One region of the Amphritea sp. HPY genome, then DNA from elsewhere that is predicted to be linked to it. Evidence: riboswitches for the same ligand, from Rfam matches in the RefSeq annotation. Region 1 holds a riboswitch; the other holds the start of a gene.
The links. Region 1 has a riboswitch for thiamine pyrophosphate ahead of thiB (thiamine ABC transporter substrate binding subunit). Riboswitches for the same ligand answer to the same signal wherever they lie in the genome.

Region 1 (5,851 bases):
ACAGCGCCAGGTTGATAGATCAAGCCGCTTTTGCGTCTCATCATCAATCAGGCGGACACTGTGCTCAAAACCAAAGTTGGGCGATGCCGATAAGGTTCCCCGAAAGCGGTGAATCGCTTCCAGCCAGCGCTGAGGCCGGGCAATAAAGCTTAGAGGGGACATAATCACCAATTGCGCAGCATGGTATAGACTGCCGAACCAGGCCCCGATCAACCCCATATCGTGATAGAGCGGCAACCAACTGACAAACACATCACTGGAACTGGCCTGCACCACCTCCCCCATGGCACGCACATTTGCCAGTAAGTTAGCATGGGTCAGCACCACGCCTTTAGGGGTACCGGTACTGCCAGAGGTGTACTGCAAAAAAGCGATATCCTCAGCGTGAAGTTTCGGCAGAACCAGGTTCTCGTAATCTGTTTGCACCTGATCTGCCGTCACCAGGTGGCGTAACGATCTCACCCGACTCCGTAGCAAACCGGCGAATGGCAAAGCTTCAGCCTGAGTCAGCATGATTCCTGCACCGGCATTCTGCACTATGCTGACATGGCGGTTAAGATGCTCTTCAATCTGGCTAATTCTTCCCGGCGGATAGATCGGACAAGGGATGCCGCCAGCGTACAGCACGCCAAAGAAACAGTAGAAATAGTCTTCGCAGGTTGGCAGCATCAGCACAACCGGCTCCTGGGGCTGCAGATCCAGTTTTTGTAAGCCCGCAGCAATCCGCATCGCCCCTGCCTTCAGTTGGCGAAAGCTGATCGTTGCGCCCTCGCCATCCGGATCGTAGAGCCGGATATGGATTCGGTCTGGATCATTTTGCAGATGCCACTCCAAAACCTCTGTCAGGGTCTTTGCTCGCTCTGGCACAAGGCAGGGCTCCTGCAACACCGCATCAACACTCTCAACCTCAGGCAGAACAGGGCCTGAGACCCGGCTTTGCCCGCCCACTACGGCTCTTAGAAGATCACGAGGGGTCTCTGCACTGCTCAACAGTGAATCGGGCAACGCCACATCAAAAGTGCGCTCCAGGCGCAGCAACAACTCAACCCTGCCAAGGCTGTCAAAAGCGAAATCTGTATCCAGAGAGCTATCCAGACTCAACTCTGCAGAAAAAGGCTGCTGGGGATGCAGCTCACGCGCGACCTGCTTTACCGTTTGCAGGATTTGGGTGGCAACACTCTGTGTTGTCCGGTCCTGAGTTTCCTTCAAAGCTATCTCCCTAGAGGACTGTGCTCAAATCATAGTATAGGAAGATTGCTTATATCGCGGGAGGTAGCAAAACTGGATCCGCGATACGGGAGAGAAAACGACAAGATTATTACGCTTCAAGCCTGAAAAATCCCTGAGACGAGTTCCCTTTGGGGTCATCGGCGAAACTCCGACGTAGTCTCGCTTTACTCGGCTCGACGCCAGTTGTTGTGTGTTATTTAATCAACTACTTACTCAAAGGCGTCGATTCAGGGTTCAGGGAAGGGAAGGGAATAATCCAATAACCGCTTGGCCTGACTAATTCGGTCAGAGTCGATATCAGTACCTCGTTCCCTGGCCGCATACCACAGATTCTCGAGAGCCTCAGTATGCCAGAGAGATAGTATCAAGCCGGTTTTGAAGTCTGTCGGTGATAAAGCCTGCCAGGCAGGTAAATTGGCGATATCCTCTACAGAAATACCAAACTGACGGTTCAATGCCGCAGCATCAAACCACGGATTACCTATCCCTGCATACTCCCAGTCCAGCACCACTAATCGCCCGTCATCCAAACACAGATTCCCCCGGTGAAGGTCATGATGCGTGAGACATTCAGGCACCTCGGGCAACGCCTGGTTAATCGACTCAAGACGTTCGAGCAAAGCTATCCAGACACTATTTTTCTGTCCTGCAAACAGATCCCTATAACGCTGATACAGCGCAGGATAATCGAAACAGGGGCCTGTAATAATCTGTTGCCACTGTCTGACGGCCTGAAGCAGCAAAGGTGTATAACTACGCGATTCCTGAGGTTTCGGTGAAATGCCATGATCACTCATCAGACACCATCCCGCCTGCCAGTCGTTATGAAGCACCCTGGGCGCCCAGTCATACCCCTGAATCAGGGTCAGAACATCCGCCTCTGACTGGCGATTAACCCCAAATGCTTGCGTATCATCGGCGCTTAATCGCAACACCAGTGGCTGGCCAGGCAGATGGGTACGGAACAGAGCATTTGTAGTACCAGTCCCCTCGATTGGCAGCCACGTGACCGGTGCACCCAAAAAAACATTCACCGCTTTGAAAATGGATTGAGTCTTAGCCGTGTCTTTGTCTTGTGGCAAGAGAGGCTGCTGCCCTGTAGGCCGGGTTGTCATAGCTTCTCCTCTGGCGGTGCGGTAAAATCACCCAACGTCTTATCGGGGTGCCGAAATAAAGAAAGCAGAGCATAAACCTGCTTGTCTGGCTGAGAGTTTAACCCGTAGAACCTGATCCAGTTAACTACTGGCGTAGGAAATAAGCGGATCCTTCCGGACTTTCGCCAGCTTTCCCGCCATCGAAGGCACCATGAAGAAGCTACTAACCCTGCTTACCTGTTTTAGCCTCAGCATCCCGGCATTTGCAGCTGACCTGACGGTTTACACTTATGACTCCTTTGTTTCTGAATGGGGCCCCGGACCACAACTGGAAAAGGCTTTTGAAGCGCGCTGCGAATGCGACCTGGAATTTATCGCAGTGGAAGACGGGGTCAGCATTCTTAACCGTCTGCGCATCGAAAAGGATCGCACTAAGGCAGATGTTATTCTGGGAATTGATGATGCACTCATCGAAGAAACCCGCCGTGAAGATTTGGTTACCCCCCATCAACTGCCTCTTGATGGCCTGAAACAAGAGCTGCAATGGCAGGATGAGGATTTCCTGCCGATCGACTATGGCTACTTCGCCTTTATATACGACAGCCAGAAGATCACTACTCCGGCCTCTTCTCTCAAGGAGCTGATCGAATCTGACGCCAGCATTATCTATCAGGACCCCCGTACCAGCACACCGGGCCAGGGGCTGATGCTCTGGGTCAAATCAGTATACGGAGAGCAGGCAGACCTGGCCTGGCAGCAATTAGCTCCCCATACCCTGACTGTCACCAAAGGCTGGTGGGAAGCTTACAGCCTGTTTCTGAAAGGCGATGCCGACTACGTATTAAGCTATAACACCTCACCGGCCTATCATGTAGTAGCTGAAGGCAAGGATCAGTATCGCGCTGCGCTCTTCAGTGAAGGACATATTGCGCAGATTGAGGTCGCGGCAATTACCCGGGTCAGCAAAAATCCGGAGCTGGCACGGGACTTCCTGGCCTTTTTAGTTTCAGCCGATGCCCAGGCGATTATTCCCACCAGCAACTGGATGCTGCCGGTCATTGATAGCGTGGCTCTGCCTGAAGTATTTAACCAGCTGATCGCCCCAGAGCGGATCGGATTCACTCCCACCGAAGTAGCACAGCAACGCCGTAACTGGATCAGGGAATGGCGCAGCGAAACCTCGCGCTAGCCCAAGTCTGATGCCGATTAGAATTGCTGCAGGGTTAGCGCTGACCGCTGTCGTTCTGATGACTGTACTGGCCTTTCAGGGGCTGATTGGTCTCAGCAATGAAGGGCCTGACTGGTCGCTGCTTAGTGACCCCTACTTTCATCAGATTCTGCAATTTACCTTTAAGCAAGCACTGCTCAGCGCCCTGATCTCGGTACTGCTGGCCTGGCCTGTCGCCCGGGCTCTTTTTTATCTGCCAAATCTGCCGGGACGTCGCTCCTTTCTCGGCCTGTGCCTGCTCTGCTTTGTGATGCCTACACTGGTGCTGATCACCGGGCTGGTCGCATTACTGGGGCGCTCTGGACTGGCTACTCCGCTGCTTGATGCAATTACGGGAGAACAATGGAATCTCTACGGCCTCAACGGCATTCTGCTGGCCCACATATTGTTGAATATGCCTTTTGCTGTACGAGTGTTCTACCAGCAACTGCAGGCTATTCCCGATAGCAGCTGGAAACTGGCAGCCCAATTGAAACTTACAGAGTTTCAACGGCTAAAAATAATTGAATTACCGACACTGCGGCACACCGCCCTGATGCTGTCCGGCTTTATATTCATACTCTGTTTTAACAGCTTTGCGATTGTCCTGACCCTAGGTGGCGGCCCCCGCTCCACTACCCTGGAAGTCGCCATTTATCAGGCGCTGAAATATGACTTCAACATCCCGGAAACCCTCACACTGGCGTGGACCCAGCTGCTTATCGCCGGTAGCCTTTACCTGCTGATTTCACGACTAGGCACAACCGCATGGTTATCGCTGGATACTGACTGCAGGGAACACACGCCCGCAGCCAAAGGCAGCGGCAAACGCCTGCTACAGTTAACCTATTTCACCGCCTGGCTGGCGCTATTACTACCTATACTTGCGCTGTTTCCAGGACTGCTACAGGATGAGCTGAGCCGGTTTGAGCTGAACGAGCTTGTGCAGCCCACTCTGATCAGTATTGGCCTGGGGGTAACTGCCGCATTGGCAGGCATAATGTTGGCTTACCTGACGCTGCAACCGGTGCGTGACGCAATTATCAGCGGCCATCGTCATCGTCAGGTATTGTTCGAGTGGCTTGCTGTGCATAACCTGATCGCACCCGCCATGGTGGTATCCGTAGGGCTGTTTGTGTTTCTGCTGCCCCTGATGGACCTGGAACGATGGGGGATGCTGTGGGTGGCGTTATTGAATACCGCGGTGGTCTTACCCTTCGCAATCCAAAAGCTAAAGCCCCGGCTGCTGCAGTTCGACAGCCAATACCACTTGCTGACCCGCTCTTTGAAACTGAATCAGTGGCAACGTTTACAGATAGAGTGGCCCTTCCTGCGATCGGTACTGGCACCGACTTTCGCTCTGGTTCTGGTGCTGGCTATGGGTGATGTGGCGATATTTTCCATCTTCGGCACACAGGACTGGACCACCCTGCCCTGGCTGATTTACGGCTACGCGGGTACCTATCGAATAGCGGAGGCAAGCCTGGCATCGCTGTTACTTTTGGCGCTTTGCGCGCTGATCCTGTGGGGGATAGAACAGCTACAAAGTACAAGAAAACGCAGCGATAAAAAGCCCCCAATTGAGGGAACTCACCATGCTTAAGATAGACAATCTGACACTGGAGCGTGACAACCAGTTGCTAGCCTATAATTTCGACGTTCAGGAGGGGCAGATACTGGCCATTCAGGGGCGCAGCGGGGTTGGCAAAACCAGCTTGTTTAGCGCTATAGCAGGCTTTCTAAAACCCCGCTCCGGCAACATTCTCTGGCGTGGAGAATCTTTACTGAAGCTGAAAATCGAACAAAGACCGGTGAGTCTGTTATTCCAGGACATCAACCTGTTCGAACACTTGAGTGTGAAAGAAAATCTCTGCCTGGGTTTTTCGGGTGATGCTCCCTATGAACAGCTACTTGAAGCAGCTACACAGCTCAATGTCGACCAGCAACTGAATAAACGACCTGGCGGACTATCAGGCGGACAGCGTCAGCGCATCGCCCTGATCCGAACACTGCTACGCCCCGAGCCTTTGATATTACTGGACGAGCCCTTTGCCGAACTGGATCCTAAGACCCGTGAACTGGCAACTGAATGGACCCGTAATACGGCAAAGGCCAATGGCAAGACAGTACTGATGGTGACCCACCAGGCCGAAGACGTGGAGCGAGTGGCTGACCTTTGTTTAGATCTGGACCGGGCCAACTGACAAAAATGCAGCGCTGCAAAATGATCGCTTTTTTATGTCTGAAAGCCAGCTAGGTAAGGGGCTCCTTCCATAAACCCTCAGCCAGCCTCAAGCACAAAAAATATCATGACATTGTG
Region 2 (5,851 bases), 1.5 Mb from region 1:
GAACGGCATCAAGGTTTAAGGAGCAGTAACATGCGCGATAAGATTAAGATGGTATCTTCTGCTGGTACTGGTCACTACTACACTACGACCAAGAACAAGCGTACTACTCCAGACAAGCTGGAAATGAAGAAGTATGATCCGGTTGTACGTCAGCACGTAACGTATAAAGAAGCTAAGATCAAATAAGGATCTGTGCTTAAAGAAAAACCCGGCTGGTCCGGGTTTTTTTGTGTCTGGTGATTTTTTGCCTGTTCATTATCAGTGAGTTTTCGATTTCGATTATGCCTGAACTGCCCGAAGTAGAAACGACCCGTCGTGGGATTGAACCCCACTTACAGGGACAAATTATTACCGGCCTGGTGGTACGTCAGCCAAAGCTGCGCTGGCCGGTACCGGGAGGCCTTGGCGATCTGATTGATGGTCAGCGTATTGAAGCGGTGGAGCGTCGGGGTAAGTATCTGTTGCTTCACACGATGCCAGGTGCCGTTATGATCCACCTGGGGATGTCGGGCAGCCTCTACCTGGTGGCGACCGACCAGCCTGCGGCCTATCATGACCATGTTGATCTGCAGTTGGATAGCGGTATGGCTCTGCGCCTGACTGATCCGCGGCGGTTTGGATCCGTATTATGGCAGCCGGCTGGTACGCAGCATGATCTGCTTGCCAAGCTGGGTCCTGAACCCTTATCCGATCAGTTTAATATTGAGTATTTGTGGCAGCGCTGTCAGGGGCGAAAAGGTGCTATCAAGCAATTGATAATGGATAGTCATATTGTTGTTGGTGTGGGTAATATCTATGCCAATGAAGCATTGTTCAGTGCAGGCATTCATCCTAAGCGGGCTGCAGGTCGGGTTTCTAAAAAGCGTCTGGCGGTCTTTGTTACAGAAATTAAACAGGTACTGTCCCGTGCTATCGCTCAGGGGGGGACGACCTTAAAGGATTTTGTCGGCGGTGATGGAAAACCGGGTTATTTTAAGCAGGAACTGCAGGTCTATGGGCGTGCAGGAGAAAGCTGTGTGCAGTGTCGTAACAGTCTGAAAGAGATCCGCCTGGGTCAGAGAAGTACCGTTTATTGTCCGGAGTGTCAGCGCTGATGAGTATTATTGAACCGTTATTGAAACCAACCCCGCTGGGGGGCGATGTCTGTCCAACCCGGGAAGATCTTTGGCGCGCATTGGGTAATGGGGAGTATCTGCAGCATCGTGAAACATTTCATGTCGGATCATTGCCGCTGCACTGTGAAATATATGAACACAGTATTGATGCGCCGGTTTTAATCTTCCTGCCGGGAATTGGTACTTACGCTGAGCTGTATGCCGAGATGCTGCACCATATCTCAGAGCAGGGATTCAATGTAGTTGCTATAGACCTTCCGGGCCACGGCTATAGTGGCGGTGAGCCGGGTCTCTACACTGTCGAAACGGTATGTCAGTCAGTTGAATTAGTCATGAATGCCCTGGAGCAGCGCTATACCGGCTCATTTTCTCTGTTTGGCTATTCGATTGGTGCGTTGCTGGCGGTGGCCGCAGCTGAGAAAGATCAGCGAATCGCCGCCGTCTTATGTGGCACATTGCTTACTACTGAGGAAGCGCCCGATCTGTTCCATTATCTGGGCTGGCAATGGACCTGGGGTAGTGGTTTGCTGTTTCCTCATATCAAGCTGCCGCTGTCCTGGATTGTGGATTATGATCAGCTGCTGGCCGGCCACCCGGCTGGTCAGCTGATTAATCAGGACCCTATGATGGTGCTGGATTACCCGTTTAAGACGCTGTCCAGCCTGTTTTCGCATCGTGCCGGAATTATGCAGCAACGCTATCCGTTTAACTTGGCGATTGTTCAGGGTGATCAGGATGAGGTGTTGTCGCTAAATTATTCTCGGCGGGTGCAGGCTAAGGCCGAGCAACCGATTGAGTTAATTGCGGTGCCGGGTGAAGGGCATATGATGCCGTTGACTGCGCCGCACAAACTGGCAGGCATAGTCACGGACTGGCTTAAGAAGAGCCTGATAGCATAATTAAAGTAGGATACAGCTGGCTAATTCAGATATTTTGAGTCGATGGGGTTGGCTGAAGTGTGTGCTTAATTGGGCCTTGAGGAGTTAAAGCACGGGCTGGAATATTCATCGCTTTAACTAACCAAATACCCTGATGTGGTAGCCGCACTGCCGCGGTGGATCAAAATTTGATGTGGCGGGTCTTTATCTGAGGCTAGCCTAGTGAGTTTCTATGGGAATGAGGGGGGGCGTTTATAGCAATTGTCTGCGCTGCTGTGATATTTCAGCGCTGATTTGCAAGAAAAAAAGAGAGTACTTAGTTCCCCTTAAGTACTCTCTTCAGGTTGGCACTTCATAATCCTTATGAATCTTTCTGCGAAATCTACAGCTGGCATCCTGCCGACTTCCATGTATCCTTTTTCGCCTGACCTTCTACTGAGCCACTCTTTTATCAAGAGCGGAGTAAACAAGTCGCCATCCTTTTTCGTCATCCTTGAAGTGTATCGATCCTTCAGTGCCTATTATGGTGATATTCAGACGCCTGGCTATAGGAAAAAGTCCTATACGGAGTCAAAAATCAAACAAATGTTTTATTTACGCATAAAAAAGAGAGTACTCAGTTCCCCTTGAGTACTCTCTTCGTCCTGGCTTCCATGATCCCTGCGGTAATATCCCAGGCATCATGCCTGCATTCCTTGCCATCCTTTCCGCGTTGCTTGGCCGTCCCGTATTCGGTCCATGAATGCTCTTAAATCCTTGAAGCACATTATCTGCGGTGTGCCATGAGAAAAATATAGGAAAAATTCCTATTTTTTAATGTTAGAACGATACGTTATAAGAGGTTTTCTCTTATTACGGTTAATAGATAGACAGACTGGCGTTGTGATCATAAACTAGCCCTATCTTGGTCGGGGTGCCCGTTGGGGCTGAGAGCTGCTGAATTCTTCTTTTGAATTTTATAATGGCAGTAACCCGCGAACCTGATCCGGTTAATTCCGGCGTAGGAAATCGAGATAAACCGTAATTCTCCTCAGTGTTGTATTCGGTTTAGCTCATAGTTGCTGGACTAAGTACATGCCACATAAAACAGTTCCAATCGCGCTTACAATTGCTGGCTCAGATAGCAGTGGAGGTGCGGGTATCCAGGCAGATCTGAAGGCTTTTTCTGCTTTAGGTGTCTATGGTGCGTCAGTGATTACTGCTGTGACCGCCCAGAATACCAGCGAAGTGCGGGCTATCCATCCTATACCTTCAGACGTTCTCGGTTTGCAGCTCGATGCTGTGTTCGATGACCTGAATGTTACTGCAGTTAAGATCGGCATGTTAGGTGATGTGGAGACTGTTGAGCTAGTCGCTGATAAGCTTTTACAGCATGCACCAGCCAGGCTGGTGGTCGATCCCGTTATGGTTGCAAAAAGTGGCGACGCGTTACTGCTGAGCAGTGCCGTTGATATGCTTAAAGCCAAACTGATTCCTCAGGCAACCCTGATCACGCCCAACCTCCCGGAAGCAGCAATACTTTTAGATTGTCCTGAGCCTGCATCAATGGCTGAAATGGAGTTTGCAGCGGAACAGCTTGTGCAACTTGGTTGCAAAGCAGTACTGCTCAAAGGCGGACATCTGGAAGGTAGTAAAAATTCGATTGACCTGTTGTTTGATGGTAAGCAGATGCAGCAGTTTTCTGCTCCTAGGATCGCGACAGGCAATACCCATGGAACGGGTTGTACTCTCGCATCCGCAGTAACTGCTGGGTTGGCTCACGGTCTGGATCTGGCAGCGGCAGTACAGCAAGCAAAAGAATATATTCACGGTGCAATAGTTGCAGCGGACACTCTTGATGTAGGTAAGGGGCACGGCCCGGTACATCACTTTTATAAGTTCTGGTAAGCAGACGAAGAATAATCAAAAAGCAGGTATTAAAATGGCAGACTCAAATACAGTTTTAAGCCGCAGCGCCCAGGTTGACGAAGCATCCGTTCAGCCATTCCCGAGCTCGCGTAAAGTTTATATCGAAGGCTCCCGCGCGGATATTCAGGTACCGATGCGCGAGATCTCGCTGGACGATACCCCGACTGATATGGGTGGCGAGAAGAATGAGCCATTGTATGTCTATGACACCTCCGGTCCTTACACCGACCCAAAAGCTGAGATCGATGTCCGTAAAGGTCTGGCGCCGCTTCGTGCAAGCTGGATTGATGAGCGTAACGACACCGAGCAATTAGATGGCCTGAGCTCTGAATACGGCCGCGGCCGGGAGCAGGATCTGCGTCTGGATCACCTGCGTTTTGAGCTGACGCGAAAGCCACTGCGCGCCAAAGAAGGCGCTAACGTTTCCCAGCTGCACTATGCCCGTAAAGGCATTATCACGCCTGAGATGGAATACATCGCCATCCGCGAGAACATGAAGCTGGCCAAAGCCGGCGCCGAAGGTCAGATGGTTGACCAGCAGCACCCGGGCCACAGCTTCGGCGCCCAGCTGCCGGAACAGATCACCCCTGAATTCGTGCGTAAAGAGGTGGCTGAAGGTCGTGCCATTATCCCGGCCAACATCAACCATCCGGAAGTCGAGCCGATGATCATCGGTCGTAACTTCCTGGTCAAGATCAACGGTAACATCGGTAACTCGGCGCTGAGCTCTTCCATCGAGGAAGAAGTGGAGAAGATGACCTGGGGTATCCGCTGGGGTTCCGATACCATCATGGACCTGTCTACCGGTAAGAACATTCACGAAACCCGCGAATGGATCCTGCGTAACTCGCCGGTACCGATCGGTACCGTACCTATCTACCAGGCGCTGGAAAAAGTCAGCGGCGTGGCCGAAGACCTGACCTGGGAAGTGTTCCGCGACACCCTGATCGAACAGGCTGAGCAAGGGGTGGATTACTTCACTATTCACGCCGGTGTACTGCTGCGCTACGTACCGATGACCGCCAAGCGGATGACCGGTATCGTCTCCCGCGGTGGTTCCATCATGGCGAAATGGTGCCTGGCGCACCATGAAGAGAACTTCCTCTACACCCACTTCGAAGAGATCTGCGAGATCTGTAAGGCCTACGATGTGTCCTTTTCACTGGGCGATGGCCTGCGTCCTGGCTCGGTTTACGATGCCAACGACGAAGCGCAGTTCTCTGAGCTGGAAACCCTGGGCGAGCTGACCAAGATCGCCTGGAAGCACGACGTACAGGTGATGATCGAAGGCCCTGGTCACGTGCCGATGCACATGATCAAAGAGAACATGGACAAGCAGCTAACTGAGTGCCACGAAGCACCGTTCTACACGCTTGGACCGCTGACCACCGATATTGCACCGGGCTATGACCATATCACTTCCGGTATCGGTGCGGCGATGATCGGCTGGTACGGTTGCGCCATGCTCTGTTATGTAACGCCGAAAGAGCACCTTGGCCTGCCAAACAAAGACGATGTTAAGACCGGCATCATCACCTACAAGATCGCTGCCCATGCGGCAGACCTTGCGAAAGGTCATCCGGGTGCCCAGATCCGTGATAATGCGATGTCCAAGGCACGCTTCGAGTTCCGCTGGGAAGACCAGTTCAACATCGGCCTTGACCCGGACACCGCCCGTGCGTTCCACGATGAGACCCTGCCGAAAGAGTCCGCCAAAGTCGCGCACTTCTGCTCCATGTGCGGCCCGAAATTCTGCTCGATGAAGATCTCGCAGGAAGTACGTAACCTGGATTCCAGCGAAGTCGCAGCGATTGAAGCGGCGGCGGAAAAAGGGATGCAGGAAAAGTCGGAAGAGTTTAAAGAGACCGGTGCCGAGATCTACCATAAGCTCTGATCATACGAGCTGAATATAAGATCAAAGCAAAGCACAAGATCTTAGCCCATAGGAAG

Region 2: linked by a shared signal. The riboswitch ahead of thiD (bifunctional hydroxymethylpyrimidine kinase/phosphomethylpyrimidine kinase) and the one ahead of thiB (thiamine ABC transporter substrate binding subunit) in region 1 are both predicted to bind thiamine pyrophosphate.

Annotation. Positions count from the first base shown of each region.
Region 1 is NZ_CP194015.1:3,725,513-3,731,363, forward strand. It holds gene ACQUQM_RS16580 (AMP-binding protein) at 1-1,209, opposite strand, end outside; gene ACQUQM_RS16585 (phosphotransferase) at 1,458-2,345, opposite strand; TPP riboswitch at 2,379-2,501, shown strand; gene thiB (thiamine ABC transporter substrate binding subunit) at 2,536-3,513, shown strand; gene ACQUQM_RS16595 (ABC transporter permease subunit) at 3,524-5,134, shown strand; gene ACQUQM_RS16600 (ATP-binding cassette domain-containing protein) at 5,127-5,735, shown strand.
Region 2 is NZ_CP194015.1:5,199,548-5,205,398, forward strand. It holds gene rpmB (50S ribosomal protein L28) at 1-19, shown strand, start outside; gene rpmG (50S ribosomal protein L33) at 31-186, shown strand; gene mutM (bifunctional DNA-formamidopyrimidine glycosylase/DNA-(apurinic or apyrimidinic site) lyase) at 282-1,094, shown strand; gene ACQUQM_RS23210 (alpha/beta hydrolase) at 1,094-2,014, shown strand; TPP riboswitch at 2,893-3,017, shown strand; gene thiD (bifunctional hydroxymethylpyrimidine kinase/phosphomethylpyrimidine kinase) at 3,068-3,880, shown strand; gene thiC (phosphomethylpyrimidine synthase ThiC) at 3,915-5,795, shown strand.